2 regions of the Mesorhizobium sp. M0938 genome follow, and region 1 is predicted to be linked to the other one. Evidence: predicted binding sites of a transcription regulator. Region 1 holds the regulator's gene; the other holds the start of a gene.
The links. The regulator PhoB, encoded in region 1, activates phosphate uptake and scavenging genes when phosphate is short. The targets are predictions, from matches to a motif close to TGTCATNNANCTGTCAT.

Region 1 (10,880 bases):
TGCTTCCGCTGGCGAGACCGCCCTTTCGCTGACATGGGCCGAAGCCATCGGAGCCAATGACAATCAGCCCAACGAGAAGCGTTTTGGCAGCGTCGCGCTCGAGCGCATCGTGCCTGCGTCGTTGAACGGTACGGCGACATTTGAAATCACCGGGGACCGCCTCGAATATCGACTTGTCGTTCCCCGCGGCAATTTCGAGATGGATTGAACGGACAACGTTCAGCCAGACACGGCTCAGGATGAACCCGGCCGCGCCGGCTTTAACCACCTGTTCACCATAACGTCCGATGCTGTTTTCCCAAACACCGCTCCGCATTCGATCGCAGTTTTGCTGCGCAGCAAGGGAGGAATGGCTTTGACGGTAGCCGACATCGACAGGCTGGAACAGGCCGCACGCGTTTCGATGGGAGGATTTCAGGACCTCGAAGCATCAGCCATGCGGTCGCCTCGTACTTCCCTGCCGACGCCCGGTTTCGCCGCAATCGCGCTGGCTGCGGCGGTCGTTCTGGCGGCCGCGTTCCAGTTGATCTAGAGCATCGGACCCAAAGTGGCCGGCGGCTTTTGCTTGCCTTATGTCGGCCTGTTTCTCCAATCAGTCGCGCGCCAGCCTGCATCGCAGGAACTTTGGCGGATGATGGCCGTTCTTATGGCGAGAGGACTGTCGCCATGGAACATATCGCTGCCCTGCTGCTGGTCATTGGCTGTTCCAACACGATGACCGAGTGCCGTGAACTGCCGGTATCGGTGAGCGTTTTCGAAACCGCTCAGGAATGCACCGCCGAACGTCCGTTTGCGTTGGAAGACGTGCAAGGTCAGGCTCCGCGCATAATTGCCAAATGCCTTTCCGTCGATCCGGCGCTGGAGGATGATTACGACCAGATCGTCTGGAATGTGCGCCCGGACGGCACCCTCGACGCTTCCGTGGAGATTTCCGGCCTTGTGGTTGCCTCGAACGACGCGAGCCAGGAACAAGATTCTCTTAGCCAATAACGAAATCGAACAGGCAAAGCCCTTTTTCGCGTGGTAAGTGACGGGTGGAGCTACAAGTGAGGACAAAAGCGAGGAGTAACTCTATGCGGAAGATGATTATTGCCATGGTTGCCGTGGTCGCGGTCAGCGGTTGCAGTACCACCGAGCAGGATGTCGGCGTCGGCGCCGGTGTCGGCGCTCTGGCTGGCGGCCTGATCAACGGCGGCAAGGGTGCGCTGGTGGGCGCAGCCATCGGTGCCGGTTCCGGCCTGCTGGTGCGCAACCTGCGCAATGGCTATTGCCAATACCGTGACAACCGTGGCCGTCTCTATACGGCTCGCTGCTGATCCGTTTCAAAACGCATGAGCAATAGAGCAATTCCAGGAAAAGTGTGAAACGGTTTTCCGTCCGGAATTGCGCAAAACCAAAGAGATAGAGCGGTTCGGCGTTTCCGTGAAACGATGAACCGCCCTAGAAGCGGAGACCGGCTCGGCCGGTGTCCGCTGCTTGTGCCCACCAAAACGGTCGCCTTGCGGCAACTTTTCAGCCTGAAAGTGGAATCCTGATTTCCACGTTCAATCCGCCATCGTGAAAATCGCGATTGATCGTACCGCGCAATTCGCGTGTCACGTTCAAATCGATCAGCTTGGTGCCAAAACCGGTTTTAACAGGCGCTTCAAGCTTCTTCTGGCCGAATTCGCGCCAGTTGAGAACCAGCGTCCTGTCTCGCCTGCGGCCCTCGACCGACCAGTCAACCTTGAGCGGCCAGTCGCCCTTTTTAGCATTGGGCGAATTGCCGGTTTCGCCATATTTCAGCGCGTTCGTCGCCAGTTCGTGAAAGGTCAGGCCCAACGCTTGCGTCGTCGTCTCGTCGAGCAGCACCTCCGGCCCCGACAATATCCCCTCGGGAAGCTCCTTGCCGAACACCTGGCCGAGCTCGATGCGCAAAAGATCGCCTAAATCGGCCTTCTGCCAGCGCGAACGCGTCAGCATGTCCTGGGAGGCCGCCATCGCTTGCAGCCGGGCCGAAAAAGATGACGAAAACTCCTGAACGTCGGTAGCGTGCGACGCCGTCTGGCGCGCGATCGCCAGCACCCGCGTGATCGAGTTCTTGATGCGGTGCTTCATCTCCTGCAGCATCAGATCTTTTTCGAGCAGGCTTTTTTCCGTCGTTTCATGAAGCAGCGAGACCGCGTCGTAGGCCCGCTCCTGATAGCGTGCCACCAGCGCGATCGTTCCCGCGAGCAGCAGCCCGAACAGGCCGAGCATCACCGGAATGGCGCGCGAGGACGGCTGCGAGAAGGCGCTTGTCGGCCTGAACAGGACAGTCCACGGACGCCCGGCGATGGTGACCTTACGGGAAACCAGCAGCCTGTCGCCGAAAGTCGACACCGGCGGCGTTTCCGACTGGAACAAAAGATGGTCGGCATCCACCTTGCCGTCATAGATTTCGATGTTGACCGGCAGCAGCGGCGTCCGGCTGAGCGCTGTCTGGAACAGATCGCGGGCGCGGAAGGCTGCATAAAGAAAGCCTGACGTCGAGGATCGGGACGCATCGATGCCGTCCGGCGCGGTTTCGACGTTGAGCCGCACGAAAACCAGGAAGCCGGTGAAGGTCTGCGCAGCACCTGTTTCCTGGCCTAGCTGCACCCGCCCGCTGGCGTGCTGCTGGTCGTCGGCCATCGCCCTTTCGATCGCCTCGCGCCGCACCGGTTCGGTGAACATGTCATAGCCGATGCTGGATTGATTGGAAGGATCAAGCGGCTCGAACATCACGATCGGCGTGCGCCATGGCAGCGTCGTCGTAGCCGGATAGATGGGATGGCTGGCGCCATAGTCTTGCAGGATGGCACGCTCGACCGCTGCCTCGTCGCCGGCTCTCGCCAACCGGAGAAAGCCGATGCCGCGCAGGCCGGCGAAATTGTCGTCAATATCGAGCGCGTCGAAGAACGCCTTGAATTGGTCCCGCGAAAGCCCGCCATTGCGAGCGTTGAACAGCGCCTGGGTCGATCGCAGCAGCGACAGATGCAGGTCGATGCGGCTATCGATCCGGTTGAGCGCGTCGTCCGCCGTCGCTTCGAATTTGATGCGCGCAGCTTCCTGCGTCGCGAAATAGGCGAATCCTGCCATCGTCAGGCTGATCAGCGCGACGGCAATGAAAGCGACGATCGGGAAGAACTTCTTCAATTGCTGATGCGGCCCATGCGGTTCCCCATCTTTATGCGCAAGTCGTTGCGCCAACACAATGGCGAGGCCAAGCCATCATGGCGGCTGGCATACTACACGACTGGTACTTAGCCGGCTTATTTGAGAGCTTTAGGCGGCGATCTTGAGCGCCCCAGGCCCCGGAATGGCACCGGGCGGGCACTTGCCCAGAATGATCATGCCGAGCACCTCGTCCTGGGTCACATCGCTCGTCCGCGCGGTGCCAACCACCTGACCGTTCTTCATCACGCAGACGCGGTCGGCAAGCTCGAAAACATCGTGGATGTCGTGGCTGATCAGGAAGATGCCGATCCCATCGGCCTTGAGCTGCATCACCAGTTCGCCGACCTGCGCGGTTTCCTGCGGCCCCAGTGCGGCCGTCGGCTCATCCATGATCAGGATGCGGGCGTTGAACAGGATGGCGCGTGCGATCGCCACCGACTGCCGCTGCCCCCCGGAAAGCTTGACCACCGGTTCCTTGAAGCGCTGGAAGCGGGGATTGAGCCTGCCCATCACCCTGCGCGCCTCGGCCTCCATGGCGCCATCGTCGAGCGTGCCCCAGCCGGTCATCAGTTCGCGGCCGAGGAAGAGGTTGGCGGCGGCGTCGACATTGTCGGCGAGCGCCAGCGTCTGGTAGATCGTCTCGATGCCGTATTTCTTGGCGTCGCGCGGATTGGAGATCGAAGCCTCCTCACCATTGACGAAGATCTGGCCCGAATCGCGCTTATATGCGCCGGACAGGATCTTGATCAGCGTCGACTTGCCGGCGCCGTTGTGACCGAGCAGCGCCACCACCTCACCCGGGAAAAGGTCGATCGACGCATCGTCGACGGCGCGAATGCCGCCGAAGGCAATCGAAATGTTTCGCATATCTATCAGTGGCGTGGGAGCAGTCGTATCAGCCATAATCGCCTTTCCTTAAACGCGCTTGCGGTAGACGGTGTCGAGCCAGACCGCGATCACCAGGACGGCACCGACGACGACGCTCTGAAGCGGTGAATCGATGCCGAGCAGCACCATGCCGGACTGCAGCGACTGCATCAGAAGCGCGCCCAGCATGGCGCCGAGCACTGTGCCGGAGCCGCCGGCCAGCGATGTACCGCCGATGACGGCTGCGGCGATGACCAGCAACTCGTCCAGCGTACCCAGCGCATTGGTCGACGCATTGAGGCGGGCCGATGCAATCGCCGCGCTGATTGCGGCCAGCACGCCCATGATCATGAACACCTTCATCGTCACCCAGCGCGTGTTGATGCCGGCGAGCTCCGCCGCTTCCGGATTGCCGCCGATGGCAAAGACATAGCGGCCGAAACGCGTACGCTTGGTAATGAATGTCATGACGATGCCGACTGCGACCGCGATCAGCACCGGTATGGCGATGCCATGGGCGATGAACAGCCCGCCTTCGGGGACGGTGATGCCGTTCCGTTGGGCGTATTGGCGAACGATGCCGACCGGCCAAGGATAGGAATTGGCGATCCAGACGGCGCCGAGGATGGCGGCGCAGGCAACAACACCAAGCAAGCTCTCCGCCCAGACGGGGCGCAGTGGAAATTTGAACCGCTTGCGCTGCGACCGGCCGTTGAGCAGCATGAAGGCGACGGCCATACAGGCCAGAATGCCGACGATCCAGCTTGCGGTTGCGCCGATCGAGCCACGCGGCCCGCCCCCCATGAGCTGGAAGGTGGTGTCGAGCGGCGCGACGGTGCGCCCGCTGGTCATCAGCCAAGCCATGCCGCGCCAGATCAGCAAGCCGCCCAGCGTCACAATGAAAGCCGGAACCTCGAGATAGGCGATGATGAAGCCCTGGAGCGCGCCGATCATGAGGCCGAGCACCACGCCGGCGGCAAGTGCGATAATCCATATCCAGGGATTTCCAACCTGAAATCCCAAGACGCGGATGAGGAATTCGGCCTGGGCCACGCCCATCACCATGCCGATCACGCCTTCGACGGAGCCGACCGAAAGATCGATGTTGCGCATTACGATGACAAGAACCATGCCGGTCGCCATGATCGCGACCGAGGAGGTCTGCACCGACAAGTTCCAGAGATTGCGCGGCGTGAGGAAAAGCCCGCCCGACAGGATGTGAATTCCAACCCAGATGACCAGCAGCGCGCCGACCATGCCGAGCATGCGTATATCGAGCTCGGTTGCCTTGAGGAACCGCCCGACTGCGCTGAGCTCGGATTCGCGCGCCCGGTCTTCGGCCGTGTTGGCCACCGGTGAGTTGGATGCCGTGTCGGTCATGATGTCCTCCGACCGGGTTGCCGTCTGGCGCGGATGCCGGAACAGGATGCTATTTGCTTTCCCCAGTCATTTAAAGCGGAAGTCATTTGAAGTGGAAAGCCTCTCGAAAAACGCCGCGGCCTGACAGCCGCGGCGTTCGTTTCCCTGCGAAGTTGTCCAGATCAGTTGCAGGCCGCAACGCTGCCTGCGGCGACGCCCGCACAGACTTCGTCCTTCTTGATCCAGCCGGCGTCGATGACGACGTTGAGATTGTCCTTGGTGATGGCAATCGGTGTTAGGAACAGCGACTTGACGGCATTGCCGCCCGGCGTGGTGAAATCCTTGACGCCCGCAATGTCGGTCATCTGCTTGCCATCGGCCAGCTGCGAAGCGATCTCGGCAGCGTTCTTGCCGAGCTCGCGCGCGTCCTTCCAGACCGATACGGTCTGTGTGCCGAGCGCGATGCGGTTCAGCGCGGCATGATCGCCGTCCTGACCCGATACCGGGACGGATCCGGCCAGGCCTTGCGCCGTTAGTGCCGCGACGACGCCGCCGGCGGTGCCGTCATTGGCGGCAACCACCGCGTCGACCTTGTTGTCGTTGGCGGTCAGGAACTGTTCCATGTTCTTCTGCGCATTGGCGGGAAGCCAGCCGTCCGTATAGGCCTCGCCGACATTCTTGATCTTGCCGCTGTCGATGGCGTCCTTGAGCACTTCCATGGAGCCGGCGAACAGGAAATCGGCATTCGGATCGGCGCCGGAGCCCTTGATGAAGACGTAGTTGCCCTCCGGCTTTACCTTGAACACTTCGCGGGCCTGCATGCGGCCGACTTCCTGGTTGTCGAAAGTCAGATAGAACACGTCCTTGTTCTCGATCAGCCGGTCATAGCCGACGACCGGAATGCCTTCGTCCAGCGCCTTCTGCACCGCCGGCCCGATGGCCGAGGCATCCTGCGCCAGGATGATCAGTGCATTGGCGCCCTGCGAGATCAGGCTTTCGACATCGGTCAGCTGCTTACCGGGATTGGACTGCGCATCGGCTGAAATATACTTGTCGCCGGCGGCCTCGATCGCCGCCTTCATGGCGGCTTCGTCGGTCTTCCAGCGCTCTTCCTGGAAATTCGACCACGAAACGCCAATGACCTTGTCCTTGGCCTGTGCGACCGATGCGAGCGTCAGCGACATGGCGACCCCCGCCAGAATGGCGGCTGCGAATCTTTTCATGATATTCCTCCCTGCACCGCGTGCGGCGCGACCAGACTGACCCGAGGGCCGGCACAAAGGCTCTATTTTTTCGAGCCTCGAAAAAACACTGATCCAACGCCGAAGCGCTGTCAACATCAATTCTGATGGATTTTGATGGCTTTCCGGCTTTTTTTCGAGCCTCGGAATAAACCGTGACAGCGGCTTCTGCTTCTGCCACTATTTGTCCGACATTATCGACGGCTTCCGATTTATGAGTCGCCGCGGTGACAGGGAGGAAGCAGCAGAATGTCGGTTGGAATCCGTCATGACGATTTGCGCCGCCGCAACCGGGCGATGGTGATTTCGGCCGTACGCCGGGCCGGCCAACCATCGCGGACCGAGATCGCGGCAACCACCGGCCTCAGCCATTCGACCATATCGGCGATCTGTTCAGACCTGATCCAGGAAAGCATCCTGACCGAGAGCAGGGCGAGCGAGGCCGTTTCGCTGAAACGCGGCCGGCCGCAGGTCGGCCTCGGCCTCAATCCGGAAGCGGCAGCGGTGTTGGCCGTCGTGTTGTCGCTGAATTTCCTGTCGGTCGCCGTCATCGATTATGCCGGACAAGTCGTCGCCGAGGAACAGCGCCGGCTGGACACGCTGACCATGTCGCGCGACGAGCTGATCGGCGAATGTGTCGCCATCGTCCGGCGACGGCTCGAAGATCCCGACCTCGACGTCCAAAGCGTCGCCCGCATCGCACTGGCGATCCAGGGTATTACGGATTCCCATGCGCGCGCCATGTTGTGGTCGCCGATCACGCCGCAAACGAACATCGCTTTCGCCGACATTCTTGAACGCGAATTCGGCATCCCGGCCATCATGGAAAACGACTGCAACATGATGGCCGTGGCGCTGCGCTGGCGCGACCCGGATCGCTACCGCAACGATTTCATCGCTATTCTCCTCTCACACGGCATCGGTATGGGGCTGGTGCTGAAGGGCGAACTGTTCACCGGCACCCATTCCTCAGGCGGCGAATTCGGCCACATGATCCATCGGCCGGGCGGCGCGCTTTGCCGTTGCGGACGGCGCGGCTGCGTCGAAGCCTATGCCGGCAACTACGCCATCTGGCGCAATGCAAGGCAATTGAGCGAGAATGCCGAACCGGTTGCCGATGTCAGCGATGCCGACATGCGGGCACTGGCGGCCCGGGCGCGCGAGACGGACGGACCGGAGCGCGAAGCCTACCGCAAGGCCGGCGAAGCGCTCGGCTTCGGCCTAGGCAGCCTGTTCGCGCTGATCGATCCGGCGCCGGTCGCCATGGTCGGCGCCAGCGCTGCCGCTTTCGACCTGATCGAGCCTGCCCTGCGCGAAGCCATCGCCCAGACCGCCGGCGGCCAGCATTCGGGTTCGATTTCCTTCGACACCGAGCCGAACGAATTGCCGCTGATCCGCGAAGGCTGCGCCATGCAGGCGCTGAATTTCGTCGACCAGGAGATTTTCGCGCCGGGCGCGCAAGGAAAGTCCGGCACGATCAGGAAGGACGTGGCCTGAGTTCGAAAGGCAAGGAACAAAGGCGGATTGCGACTTGGATGTGTTGAGATTCAGGTCAGGCCACGCCGGAGTCGAAGACGGGCGCGAAACAACCAAACCGGTGGCTTCCGAGAACCGGAACGGAGCGTAACGTTTAAGTACGTACCGGAAACGCAGGAAATCGCCATTCGCGGGCCGGCATCACCTGGAGTATCAGCCTAGTCTTCCCTGATCGCATAGCCCGCGCCGCGGATGGTACGGATGACATCGGGCATGCGACCATTGTTGACCGCCTTGCGCAGCCGCCCGACATGGACGTCCACCGTGCGTTCATCGATGTAAATCGTCTCGCCCCAGACATTGTCGAGCAACTGGCTGCGCGAGAAGACGCGACCGGGGTGCCGCATCATGAATTCGAGCAGCCGGAATTCGGTCGGCCCGAGCCGGATCTCGCTCTTCTTGCGGTAGACCCTGTGCGATTCGCGATCGAGCATGATGTCGCCGACCTTCAGCACGCTGGACAGCACTTCCGGCTTGGCGCGGCGCAGCAGCGCCTTGACTCGGGCCATGAATTCCGGTGTCGAGAACGGCTTGACCAGATAGTCGTCGGCCCCGGTCGAGAGGCCGCGCACCCGGTCGCTCTCCTCGCCGCGCGCGGTCAGCATGATGATCGGCAACCGCTCGGTTTCGGGACGCACCCGAAGACGCCGGCAAAGCTCGATGCCGGAAACTGCCGGCACCATCCAGTCGAGCACCAGAAGATCGGGCACGTTTTCCTGCAGCCGGATTTCGGCCTCGTCGCCGCGTGTCACCACCTCGACCTGATAGCCTTCGGATTCCAGATTGTAGCGGAGGAGGACGCCCAGCGGCTCTTCATCCTCCACCACCATGATGCGCGGCGCGATCATCGATCGGTCACCCCCGTCATGTCGCCGGCGCCGTCGTCGTTTCGTCGAGCTTCGGGCGATCCGCCGGCAACTGCTGCCCGGTCACGACATAGTAGGCGTTTTCGGCGATGTTGGTTACATGATCGCCAATACGCTCGAGATTCTTGGCGCAGAACAGAAGATGCGTGCAGGCGGTGATGTTACGAGGGTCCTCCATCATGTAGGTCAGGAGCTCGCGAAAAACCGCCGTGTATTTGACATCGACCTTCTCGTCGGCGGCGCGTAGTTCCTTCAACGCGTTGGCGTCTCGCGACACGTAGTGCTCGACCACGCCACGGAGCTGTTCGAGAACGAGATCCGCCATTGCGTCGATACCGTGCGAGAGATTACGCGGCGTGGCGCTCTGTCCGACTGCGCTGACCCGCTTGGCTATGTTCTTGGCCAGGTCGCCGATGCGCTCCAGATCGCCGGCCATCCGGATTGCGCCAACCACGGCGCGCAGGTCTTGCGCCATCGGCTGCCGCTTGGCGATCAGTGTGATCGCGCTGTCGTCGAGCTCGCGCTGCCGGGCATCCATGATGGCATCGTCAGAGACGACGCGCTGCGCCATGGCATTGTCCGACGCGAGCAATGCGCGGATCGACGCAGCTACCATCGCGGCGGCAAGCTCGTCCATGTCACGGATCAGCCTGTCGATGTGTTCCAATTCCTCGTCGAAGGAGGCGACGGTATGTTCACCCATGATGCTGTCCTCGTGTTCGAATTCGCCGCCGGACCGCTCAGCCGAACCGGCCGGTGATGTAGTCCTGGGTGCGCTTGTCGTCGGGGTTGGTGAACATTTTGTCGGTCGCGCCTTCCTCGACCAGATAGCCGAGATGGAACATCGCCGTTCGCTGCGACACGCGCGCTGCCTGCTGCATCGAATGGGTGACGATGACGATCGTGTAGTTCTGACGCAGCTCGTCGATCAGCTCCTCGACGCGGGCGGTGGCGATCGGATCGAGCGCTGAGCAGGGCTCGTCCATCAGGATCACTTCCGGCGACACCGCGATGGCGCGCGCGATGCACAGGCGCTGCTGCTGTCCGCCGGAAAGGCCGGTGCCCGATTCGAGCAGGCGATCCTTGACCTCGTTGAACAGGCCGGCCTTCTTCAGGCTCGATTCGACGATGCCGTCCAGCTCCGCCTTGCTTCTGGCCAGACCGTGAATGCGCGGACCGTAGGCGACGTTTTCGTAGATCGACTTCGGAAACGGGTTCGGCTTCTGGAACACCATGCCGACGCGAGCCCGCAGCTCGACGACGTCGATTTTCGGGTCGTAGACATCCTCGTTGTCGAGCGTGATCTTGCCACTTACTCGCGCGATGTCGATCGTGTCGTTCATTCGGTTCAGGCAACGCAGAAAGGTCGACTTGCCGCAACCCGACGGGCCGATCAACGCCGTCACCTGGTTCTCGCGGACATCGAGATCCACGTCGAACAGAGCGCGCTTCTCGCCATAATGAACAGAGACCTTTTCGCCCTTCATCTTGATCGAAGGTTCGTTGGTTCCGCTATTCAGTTTCTGTTCGACGCTGGCTTCCGTCATGATGTTCATATCCTCTAACTCCTTACCAGCGCCGCTCGAAGCGCCTGCGCAGTATCACCGCGATGGCATTCATGATGACCAAAAACACTAGCAAAATCAAAATCGCCGCCGAAGTCTTCTGCTGGAATCCAGCTTCCGGGAAATCGGCCCACATGAATATCTGCACCGGCAGGATCGTCGCGGGATCGGTGAAGCCGCCGGGAATGTCGACGATGAACGCGACCATGCCGATCATCAGCAACGGCGCGGTTTCACCCAGCGCATGCGCCATGCCGAGGATGGTGCCG
Region 2 (10,880 bases), on a different contig from region 1:
CTCGACATCGGCCGGCGTGCCAACGGCGGCAGTGGCTATATCGCGATTGATGCGCCTCGCCAGTCCCGACAGCACCTTGCCGGCGCCCACCTCGTAAAGCGTCGCAACGCCATTCGCGCCGAACCACTCCACCGTTTCACGCCAGCGCACGCGGCCGGTCACCTGTTCGACCAGGCGGCGGGCGATTGCGTCCGGATCGCTGGACGGGGCGACCGACACATTGGAGACCAAGGGCACCAACGGCGCGTTCTTCGTCACCCCGGCCAGCGCCGCGCGCATGATCTCGGCCGCCGGTGCCATCAGCGCCGAATGGAAAGGCGCGGAGACCTGCAGCATCAGCGCCCGCTTGGCGCCCTTTTCCGTGCACAGCTTCGCCGCCAGTTCGACCGCCGCCCTGGCGCCGGAAATCACCAGCTGGCCGCCGCCATTGTCGTTGGCGATCTGGCAAACTGAACCTTTGGCCGCTTCAGCGCAGGCGTCTTCGACATCGGCCTGTTCCAGCCCGATGATCGCCGCCATGGCGCCTTCACCGGCCGGCACAGCCGCCTGCATGGCATTGCCGCGGATACGCAAGAGCCGGGCGGCATCGGCGACCGAAACGAAACCGGCGGCGGCAAGTGCCGAATACTCGCCGAGCGAATGGCCGGCGACATAGGCGACCTTGTCCTTCAGCGAGAAGCCGCGCGATTCCAGCGCCCGGATTGCGGCAAGTGATACAGCCATCAGCGCCGGCTGGGCATTGGCAGTCAGTGTCAGGGTCTCTTCCGGCCCTTCCCAGATCAGTTTCGACAGGTTTTCGCCAAGCGCGTCGTCAACCTCTTCGAAGATCTTCCGCGATTCCGGAAAGGCGTCGGCGAGATCCTTGCCCATGCCGACCGCCTGGCTGCCCTGTCCCGGAAAGGTGAATGCGATGGCCATCTGTGGCTCCCAAGCGCTGATTTTTCCTGCCTGTGACGCAAGGCGGGCGGGCAAGTCAAGTCCGCCAGCGACCCAACCCGGCCGGCTCCGGCTCGGCATCACTGGCCGAGTGCCTGTTCCAAAAGGCTTTTTGTCGATCACTCATGATGAAAATCGCTCACGATTCGTTTGCTGGCTCTTCTTATTTTAGCCACAGGCGCTAGCTTTTCGTGACATATCGATGACAGCTCAGTGACGCTTTTGTGTATGGTCGGGGGAATTGTAAGTTGGCAAGGACTAGGAAAGGCGCCGGCAGAGCCGCGCCACAGTTTCTGGAAGGCGATCCGGCCACCGGCTATCTGCCAGGCCGGAAATGGCCTGTTATCCGCTATGGGCTCGTCAGTCTGCTCGCGGCCGCTGTCCTGGTGTTTGCGATCGAGCTGATCGTGCGCGGCGATTTTGCCGGCACCGTCGCCTTCTTCCTGCAGCCTTTCAAGCCGGGCTGGACCACCATCATCATTTTCGCGTTGATCCTGATCGGTCTCGACGCCGTGCTCGGCCGCAGTCACCAGAGTCTGATGATCGTCGCGCCGCTGACATTGGTGCTTGCCTTTGTCGGCCACCAGAAGTCGCTTTATCTGGGCGATCCGCTCTATCCGACCGATTTCCTCTATGCCCGACAGATCGTCGCGCTGATGCCACTCCTGGTGCGCGATCGCCCGGGAACCGCCCTCGCCTTGGCGGTTGGTATCATTGGCGGCCTGTCGCTGCTCGTCTATGGCTGGCGGCTATGGCGCCGCCGGGTACCGGCGCTCAGCCGTAAGGGCCGCCTTGCCCGACTGACGTTGACGGTGCCGCTGCTCGCCTTCTTCGTCTCGATCATGGATTACGCGACCTTCTCGTGGACGCGTGACCGGTTGCAGATCATCCCGATCATGTGGGATCAGAAGGAAAACTACGCCTCCAACGGCTTCGCGCTCGCCTTCGCGCTCAACGTGCCGATGGCCCATGTCTCGGCGCCTGCGGGCTATTCCGACAAGTCGATCGCAGCGATCGACAGGCCCGACGTGACGGCATCGGTACCGGCCGAGAAGCCCGACATCATCATCGTCATGAGCGAATCCTTCTGGGATCCGACCGAGTTGCCCGGCGTCGCCATCACGCCCGATCCGATTCCCAATGTGCGGGCGCTGCGCTCGGGCTCGATGTTCTCGCCCGAATTCGGCGGCATGACCGCCAATGTCGAGTTCGAGGCACTGACCGGCTTTTCCAACGCCTTCCTGCCGGCCGGAAGCATCCCCTACCAGCAATATGTCCGCGCGCCCGTGCCGTCGATGGCGACGTTCCTGAAGAGCCAGGGCTATGAAACGCGCGCCATCCATCCGGGCACGAGCTGGTTCTGGAATCGCACACCCGTCTATGCGGATTTCGGCTTCGACGACTTCAAGTCGGAAGAAAACCTGCCGTACCTCGAAAAGCGCGGGCCGCTGGCCTCGGACGCAGCGATGACCGACGAGATTATCCGCGAGGCTGACGCCACCGACGATCCGGTCTTCCTCTTCGCCGTCAGCCTGCAGAACCACGGCCCCTACGAGCCGAATCGCTACTACAATCCGACCCACAAGGTGCAGGCGCCGACCAGCCAGTGGGCGAAGGATTCGCTGCTGAGCTTTACGGAGGGTACAGCCGACGCCGACAAGGGCCTCGGGCGCCTTGTCGAATGGGCGAAGAACCGCCGGCGCCCGACGGTCATCGCCTTCTTCGGCGACCATCTGCCGCCGCTCGGTCCTGTTTATGTCGAGACCGGCTTCCTCAAGGACAATGTTGCGCCGCGCAAAGAGCCGCCTGACCAAATGCTGCTGCACCACCAGACGCCGCTGATCGTATGGTCGAACCGCACTGGGCCAGCCGAGGAGATGGGCGCGGTAAGCCCTGCCTTCCTGCCCTACCATATCCTGACCACGGCCGGGATCAGCCATCCCTATTACACCGGCTTTCTCGGCCAGATGCGCGAGCATTACCGTGTCGTCGACCGCAATCTGCTATTGACGCCGGCCGGCGAGGCCACGCCGGATTGGGCGCGCAAGAAGGAAATCGACCCGGCCATTCGCGATTTCCGTCTGCTGCAATATGATATGATGTTCGGCAAGCGCCGAGCGGCGCCCGACTTCTTCCCGGAAACGGTGAATAAGCTCCCGCATACAAGCTGAAGCTGTCGCGACATGTCGTCCTGCAGCGGTGGGTTTTCGGACTCGCCCTTGCCTTGTGGTCGAATTCCTGTATAGACGCCCGCAATCTGCCGGTCCTTGCTGGGGGCTGAACGGAGGGCCGGAGGTTTTCGAAACCTTCGTGTGGGGCCAGAAGCGCTTCCGCCTCCCGTGTCTCCGCTCTCGACCGTCTCGTCATGCTCCTTTCTTCCCCGCCCCCTAGGGATCAGCGGGTCAGAGAAGTTGCAGAGGCTTTTGCCGCCGGGAACCGGGAGAGAAACGAAGAAAGGCTTGAGAACAATATGGCTCTTTATGAACATGTGTTTCTTGCCCGGCAGGACCTCTCGCAGCAGCAGGTCGATGCGCTTGTCGAACAGTACAAGGGTGTCATCTCAGCGAATGGCGGGTCCGTCGGCCGGGTCGAAAACTGGGGACTGAAGTCCCTCACCTACCGGGTCAACAAGAACCGGAAGGCATACTACACGCTGATGGACATTACCTGCCCGCCGGCTGCGCTCAACGAGATGGAGCGCCAGATGGGCCTGTCCGAGGATGTGCTGCGCTTCCTCACCATCAAGGTCGATGCGCATGAGGAAGGCCCGTCGGCGATGATGCAGAAGCGCGAAGAGCGCTCGGAACGCGGCGGCTTCGGTGATCGTGACCGCGGCCCGCGCTCGTTCGGCGACCGCGATCGCGGCGACCGTGGCGATCGTCCGCCGCGCAGCTTCGGTGGCGACGCTGGTGCAGACCGTGGTCCGCGCCGTCCGCGCGAAGGCGTTGAAGGGAGTGCAGAATAATGGTCGACATCAATCAGATCCCGACCCGGCGCCCGTTCCACCGCCGCCGCAAGACCTGCCCGTTCTCCGGTGCAAACGCGCCCAAGATCGACTACAAGGACGTACGTCTTCTGCAGCGCTACATTTCCGAGCGCGGCAAGATCGTGCCGTCGCGCATCACCGCCGTCAGCCAGAAGAAGCAGCGCGAACTCGCCAAGGCGATCAAGCGCGCCCGCTTCCTCGGCCTGCTGCCCTACGTGGTTCGCTAACACTCTTCAGCGGGCGGTTCGCCGCCCGCTTTTCCCACGGCGACGGGCGCCGCAGGGTTGCCATCAAATCCCGGGTTGAGGTGATACCTCTAACTGCCGCGACAGGCAGGACAGCGACATAGGCGGCGACGCCCTCAGCTTCCTGACCTGTTCCAGACAATTCGGCGTCGATGCCAGTGATTGGCGCCCAGACGAAGGAACAAAACCATGGACGTCATTCTTCTCGAGCGTGTATCCCGCCTCGGCCAGATGGGCGATACCGTCAAGGTCAAGGATGGATTCGCCCGCAACTTCCTGCTGCCGCAGGGCAAGGCGCTGCGCGCCAACGAAGCCAACAAAAAGAAGTTCGAAGGCCAGCGCGCCCAGCTCGAAGCCCGTAACCTCGAGCGCAAGTCCGAGGCCACGCAGGTTTCGGAAAAGCTCGACGGCAAGAGCTTCATCGCCGTGCGTTCGGCAGGCGAGACCGGCCAGCTCTACGGCTCGGTATCGACCCGCGACATCGCCGAGCTGCTGACCGCGGAAGGCTTCTCGGTTAACCGCAACCAGATCCTGCTTAACCAGCCGATCAAAACCATCGGCCTTACCAATGTGGCGATCGCGCTACATCCCGAAGTTGAGGTCACCATCACGCTCAACATCGCCCGCACGGCCGATGAAGCCGAGCGCCAGGCCAAGGGCGAGACGCTGACCACCGCCGAAGCTATCTATGGCGAAGACATCAACGACAATGCGCGCCCGGATAACTTCTTCGACCCCAATGCCGAGTTCGAAGGCGGCGAAGACAACGGCTGATTGCACCTCATAGGGCGTCGGCGCGACGCCCTAAACAATTTCGTCGGCTCCAGTCATTTCTGGACCAATGCCCGGGCGCCTCGCCCGGGCATTTTTGTGCCAACAGGAACTTTTCGAAACCCTATATGTTGATGCAGAATAGGACAGCTTGTCTGACCGAGAGGGGACAATTGGTCATGAATATTCTGTTGAAACGCGTTCTCGACCGGCTGGTGCGCACCGGCAATCTCAAAGTCACGGGACCGAAGGGCTACTCGGTGATGTTCGGCGACGGCAGCGGCGAGCCAGTGCACATGCACATCAAGACGGCGCATGCCGAGCGCGCCATCACCTTCGATCCGATGCTTGCAGTGCCGGAAGCCTATATGGACGGTGAACTCGACATACTCGAGGGCGGCGTGCTGGGGGTCATGCGCATCGCCTTCCAGAACATGGGTAGCGGCGGCATCGATGCCACCTGGTCGAAAGCGATCGAGGGCCTGCGCCACGCCTTCCGCCGCCTGCAGCAGATCAACACGGCGGCGCGCGCGCGCCGTAACGTGCAGCGCCACTACGATCTGTCGGGCGACCTCTACCGGCTCTTCCTCGACGAGGACATGCAGTACTCCTGCGCCTATTTCGAGCAGCCGGACATGACGCTCGATGAGGCGCAGGCCGCCAAAAAGCGCCACATCGCCGCCAAGCTCAGGCTGAAGGCCGGCCAAACCGTGCTCGACATCGGTTCCGGCTGGGGCGGGCTCGGTCTCTATCTCGCCAAGTCCTTCGACGTGGACGTGCAAGGCGTGACGTTGTCGACCGAGCAGCATGGCGTCGCCACCGACCGGGCACATGCGCAAGGTCTGGAAAACCGCGTGCATTTCGAATTGAGGGATTATCGCGAGCTCAACGAGCGCTTCGACCGGATCGTCTCGGTCGGCATGTTCGAGCATGTCGGCGTCAACCACTTCCGCACCTTCTTCGACAAATCGGCGACGCTGTTGAAGCCGGACGGCGTCATGCTGCTGCACACGATCGGCCGCTCCGGCGTGCCGTGGGCAACCAGCGCCTTCATCCGCAAGTATATCTTCCCGGGCGGCTACATCCCTGCGCTATCCGAAGTGATGCCGGCGATCGAGAAGTCGGGCCTCGTCGTCACCGACATCGAAATCCTGCGGCTGCATTATGCCGACACGCTTAAGCATTGGGGCGAGCGCTTCGCTGCCAATCGCGACAAGGCCAAGGTGATATACGACGAGCGTTTCTGCCGCATGTGGGAGTTCTATCTGGCGGCCTCTGAAGCCGCCTTCCGCTGGCAGGACCTGGTGATCTTCCAGATCCAGATTGCCAAGAAGAACGATACTTTGCCGATGACGCGCGACTACATGGCCAAATGCGAGAAGGCGCTGGAGATGCGCGACATGGGGCATCGCCCAAAAGCCCCTGCCGCCAAGCCCGCGCGGCGCCGCAAGGTGGCGGATACGGAATAGACTTCCGGCGATTTTCGCCATTGCCGCTTGCCATCGCTGGCCCGCACGCTGAAAAAGGTCTCGCTGTCGCCGCGAGACCTTTTTTCATGACCTATCTCATCTACATCGTTGCAGCCCTTGCCGAGATCGCCGGCTGCTTTTCGATCTGGGCGTGGTGGCGGCTGGAAAAGTCTGCGCTGTGGCTAGCGCCAGGCTTGGCCTCGCTCGCCCTGTTCGGCTTCCTGCTGGCGCTGGTCGACATCGGTGCGGCGGGCCGCGCTTATGCCGCTTATGGCGGCATTTACATCGCCGCCTCGCTCGGATGGCTGTGGCTGGTGGAGGGCGTGCGCCCCGATCGCTGGGACCTCGCCGGTGCAGCGCTCTGCATCGTTGGTGCGTGGGTCATCCTGCTCGCGCCTCGGGGGGCATGAGCCATGGAACTGCCTATCCCGCTTCGACAGGGCGTCGAGCGCCTCCTCGAGAAAGTGCCGCTGCCGGCGCTGAAGCAAGCGGCAAGAACGCTGTCGGACCGCTACCGCGCCGAGCTGCGCGACGGCCGGCTGCACATGGCCGAGGAGATGGCGGTCAAGGCCTACCTGGCAACGCGGCTGCCGGCAACCTACGCCGCCGTCCGTGCCAGTCTGGATGCGGTCAGCGAGGCGAGGCCCGATTATGCGCCGAAAACCCTGCTCGACGTCGGAGCCGGCCCTGGTACGGTGATTTGGGCCGCGCTCGATCTCTGGCCTGACCTCGAGCAGGCGGTGCTGATCGAGGCGAGCGCCGCAGTGCGCCGGGTCGGCGAGGTTCTTGCCGCTGAGGCGATGACGGCCAGGATTGCCTGGCGGGCCGGCGATGTCACAGTCGACCTTGCCGATCTCAAGCCGGCCGATCTGGTCACCTGCGCCTACGTGCTGGACGAGATCGCTCCGGCGTCGCTGCCAAAACTCATCGACCGGCTCTGGCATCTGACCGACGACACGCTGCTGGTCGTCGAGCCGGGTACGCCGGCCGGATGGCAGCGCATCCTTGCAGTGCGCCGGCACCTGATCGAGGCGGGCGCGCATGTGCTTGCGCCTTGCCCGCATGAGGCGCCCTGCCCGCTCGCGGCGCCCGACTGGTGCCATTTTTCGCGCCGTGTCGCGCGTTCGCGCCTGCACCGACTGGCCAAGGATGCCGACGTGCCATGGGAGGACGAAAAATTCATCTATGTCGCCGCCTCGCGGCAGCCCGCCCCTTCCCGCTCGGCGCGCGTGATCGCGCCGCCGAAATCGGGTTCCGGCAAGGTTTTGCTGAAACTCTGCGAAAAGGACGGGCGCGCCGGTGAAAAACTGTTCACCAAGCGCGACGGCGAGATGTTCAAGGTGGCGCGGCGACTGGACTGGGGGGACACAATCTAATCTCGCGTCGATTCCTGATGCAGCTTCCTCCTCTTCGATTTTGTTCTTGCTTTGTTCAACGCGTCGCGTAGAATCGCAACCTTGCCGTGTCAAATGGAATCAGAGCCCGGGAATTCTGTCCTGTGGACGGTTTGCCGTTCCTGTGAACAGCGGGCATCAACGCTGTTTGAGCGCGAGTGATGCATATAAGTCAGCACCGGCTTTTCCTCGTTCTGTTATCGAGAGGCCGGGATCGAAATCGGGGACATCATGGCAGAAGCAGCGCGAAAATTCGGCGTAGCGGAAACACCGCTCTATCGCGAGGCGCCGAACAACATCGAAGCCGAGCAGGCGCTGCTTGGCGCCATCCTGGTCAACAACGACGCCTTCTACCGCGTCTCCGACTTCCTCAAGTCAGGCCATTTCTACGAGCCTTTGCATAGAAAGATATTCGAGGTCGCCGCCGAGCTCATTCGCATGGGCAAGGTGGCGACGCCGATCACGCTGAAGACCTTCCTGCCCGCGGACGAGAAGGTCGGCGACATGACGGTTGCGCAGTATGTCGTGCGGCTGGCCGTCGAGGCGGTCACCGTCGTCAACGCCGCCGATTACGGTCGCGCAATCTACGATCTCGCTACGCGACGCGCACTGATCACCGTCGGCGAAGACATGGTCAATATCGCCTATGACGCGCCGGTCGACATGTCGCCGGGCGAACAGATCGAGGACGCCGAGCGGCGCCTGTTCGAACTGGCTGAAAACGGCCGCTACGATGGTGGTTTTGAGAGTTTTTCCGATGCGTTGAAGAATGCCGTCGACATGGCCAGTGCCGCCTATATGCGCGACGGTCACCTGTCGGGAATTGCCACCGGCCTGCGCGATCTCGATAACCGCATGGGCGGCTTGCAGCCATCGGATTTGATCATCATCGCCGGCCGCCCGGGCATGGGCAAGACGTCGCTGGCCACCAACATCGCGTATAACATCGCTGCCGCCTATGAACCTGCACAGCAGGCCGACGGCTCCGTCAGGGCGGCCAATGGTGGTGTGGTCGGCTTCTTCTCGCTCGAAATGTCGTCGGAGCAGTTGGCCACCCGCATCATCTCCGAGCAGACAGAAATCCCATCGTCGAAGATCCGACGTGGCGATTTGACCGAAGCCGATTTCGGAAAGCTTGTCGCGTACACCCAGGAGAACCACAAGCGTCCGCTGTATATCGACCAGACAGGCGGTATATCGATTGCCCAGCTTGCGGCTCGCGCTCGTCGCCTCAAGCGCCAGCGCGGGCTGGATTTAATGGTCATCGACTACATCCAGCTCATGCAGGGCTCGTCCGCCAAAGCGTCGCAGAATCGTGTCCAGGAAATCACCGAGATCACCACCGGGCTGAAGGCGCTTGGCAAGGAACTGTCGGTGCCGATCATCGCGCTTTCCCAGCTCTCGCGTCAGGTCGAAAGCCGCGACGACAAGCATCCTCAGCTGTCCGACTTGCGCGAATCGGGCTCGATCGAACAGGACGCCGACGTGGTGCTGTTCGTTTACCGCGAGGAATATTACATAAAAAACAAGGAGCCGGAGAAAGGCACGCCAGAGCATCTTACCTGGGAAGCCAAGATGGCCGAGGTTCAAGGCAAGGCCGAAGTGATCATCGCCAAGCAGCGCCACGGGCCGACCGGCACTGTCAGCCTTGCCTTCCAGGGCGAATTCACCCGCTTCTCCGACCTCGCCGAGGAGCATCATCTGCCGGACAGGTTTGAGTGACCTCTTGATACAGGTCTCACTCCGCCTCATCTCGCCAAGCTACCTGCCGTTTACCCCGGCCAAACATCAAACGGCATCAGCCTGATGGCCAAGTCCCGCGTCCAGTTCATCTGCCAAAATTGCGGTTCGGTGCATCAGCGCTGGGCCGGCAAATGCGATGCTTGCGGCGAGTGGAATACGCTGGTCGAGGAAGGCACGTCCGGCGGTATCGGCTCGGGTCCGGCCAACACGCGCAATGCACGCAAGGGCCGCGCCGTGGTGCTCACGACTTTGTCCGGCGATATCGAGGATGCGCCGCGCATCGTCTCCGGCATCGGTGAACTCGACCGCGCCACCGGCGGCGGCTTCGTGCGCGGCTCGGCCCTGCTGGTCGGCGGCGATCCGGGGATCGGCAAGTCGACGCTGTTGACCCAGGCGGCCGCGGCCCTCGCCGCAAAGGGCCACCGCATCGTCTATGTCTCGGGCGAAGAGGCCATCGCCCAGATCAGGCTGCGCGCTCAACGGCTCGGCGTCGCCGACACGCCGGTGGAACTGGCGGCCGAGACCAATGTCGAGGACATCCTGGCCACAATTGCCGACGGCAAGCGGCCGGACCTGGTGATCCTCGATTCGATCCAGACCTTGTGGACCGACATGGCCGATTCGGCGCCCGGCACCGTCACCCAGGTGCGCGCCGCCGCCCAGGCGATGATCCGCTATGCGAAATCCACAGGGGCGGCGATCGTGCTCGTCGGCCACGTCACCAAGGAAGGCCAGATCGCCGGGCCGCGCGTCGTCGAGCATATGGTCGACGCCGTGCTCTATTTCGAAGGCGAAGGCGGTCACCACTACCGCATCCTGCGCACGGTCAAGAACCGCTTCGGGCCGACCGACGAGATCGGTGTCTTCGAAATGTCTGATATGGGCCTGCGCGAGGTCGCCAACCCGTCCGAGCTTTTTCTCGGCGAACGCCATGCGAAAGCGCCGGGCGCGGCGGTTTTCGCCGGCATGGAAGGCACCCGTCCGGTGCTGGTCGAAATCCAGGCGCTGGTGGCGCCGTCGTCGCTTGGCACGCCTCGCCGCGCCGTCGTCGGCTGGGACGGCGCCCGGCTGTCGATGATCCTCGCCGTTCTCGAAGCCCATTGCGGGGTCCGCTTTGGTACCCACGACGTTTATCTCAATGTTGCTGGCGGCTACCGCATCTCGGAGCCGGCCGCCGATCTGGCGGTAGCGGCCGCACTGGTTTCATCGCTCACCGGTCTTGCCCTTCCGGCCGATTGCGTCTATTTCGGCGAAATCAGCCTTTCGGGCGCCGTGAGGCCGGTTGCACACGCGCAGCAGCGCCTAAAGGAAGCCGAAAAGCTGGGTTTTGGAAGCG

Region 2: the regulator PhoB is predicted to act here: its motif matches at 1,139-1,155, upstream of NKH73_RS05495 (LTA synthase family protein).

Annotation. Positions count from the first base shown of each region.
Region 1 is NZ_JAMYNS010000002.1:49,326-60,205, forward strand. It holds gene NKH73_RS02870 (sensor histidine kinase) at 1-208, shown strand, start outside; gene NKH73_RS02875 (hypothetical protein) at 350-532, shown strand; gene NKH73_RS02880 (hypothetical protein) at 667-990, shown strand; gene NKH73_RS02885 (YMGG-like glycine zipper-containing protein) at 1,074-1,316, shown strand; gene NKH73_RS02890 (CHASE domain-containing protein) at 1,513-3,156, opposite strand; gene NKH73_RS02895 (ATP-binding cassette domain-containing protein) at 3,286-4,080, opposite strand; gene NKH73_RS02900 (sugar ABC transporter permease) at 4,093-5,424, opposite strand; gene xylF (D-xylose ABC transporter substrate-binding protein) at 5,586-6,626, opposite strand; gene NKH73_RS02910 (ROK family protein) at 6,894-8,141, shown strand; gene phoB (phosphate regulon transcriptional regulator PhoB) at 8,339-9,028, opposite strand; gene phoU (phosphate signaling complex protein PhoU) at 9,045-9,749, opposite strand; gene pstB (phosphate ABC transporter ATP-binding protein PstB) at 9,787-10,602, opposite strand; gene pstA (phosphate ABC transporter permease PstA) at 10,616-10,880, opposite strand, start outside.
Region 2 is NZ_JAMYNS010000003.1:50,413-61,292, forward strand. It holds gene fabD (ACP S-malonyltransferase) at 1-918, opposite strand, end outside; gene NKH73_RS05495 (LTA synthase family protein) at 1,185-3,107, shown strand; gene rpsF (30S ribosomal protein S6) at 3,407-3,901, shown strand; gene rpsR (30S ribosomal protein S18) at 3,901-4,149, shown strand; gene rplI (50S ribosomal protein L9) at 4,357-4,941, shown strand; gene NKH73_RS05515 (cyclopropane fatty acid synthase) at 5,118-6,407, shown strand; gene NKH73_RS05520 (YnfA family protein) at 6,494-6,817, shown strand; gene NKH73_RS05525 (small ribosomal subunit Rsm22 family protein) at 6,821-7,783, shown strand; gene NKH73_RS05530 (replicative DNA helicase) at 8,033-9,523, shown strand; gene radA (DNA repair protein RadA) at 9,608-10,880, shown strand, end outside.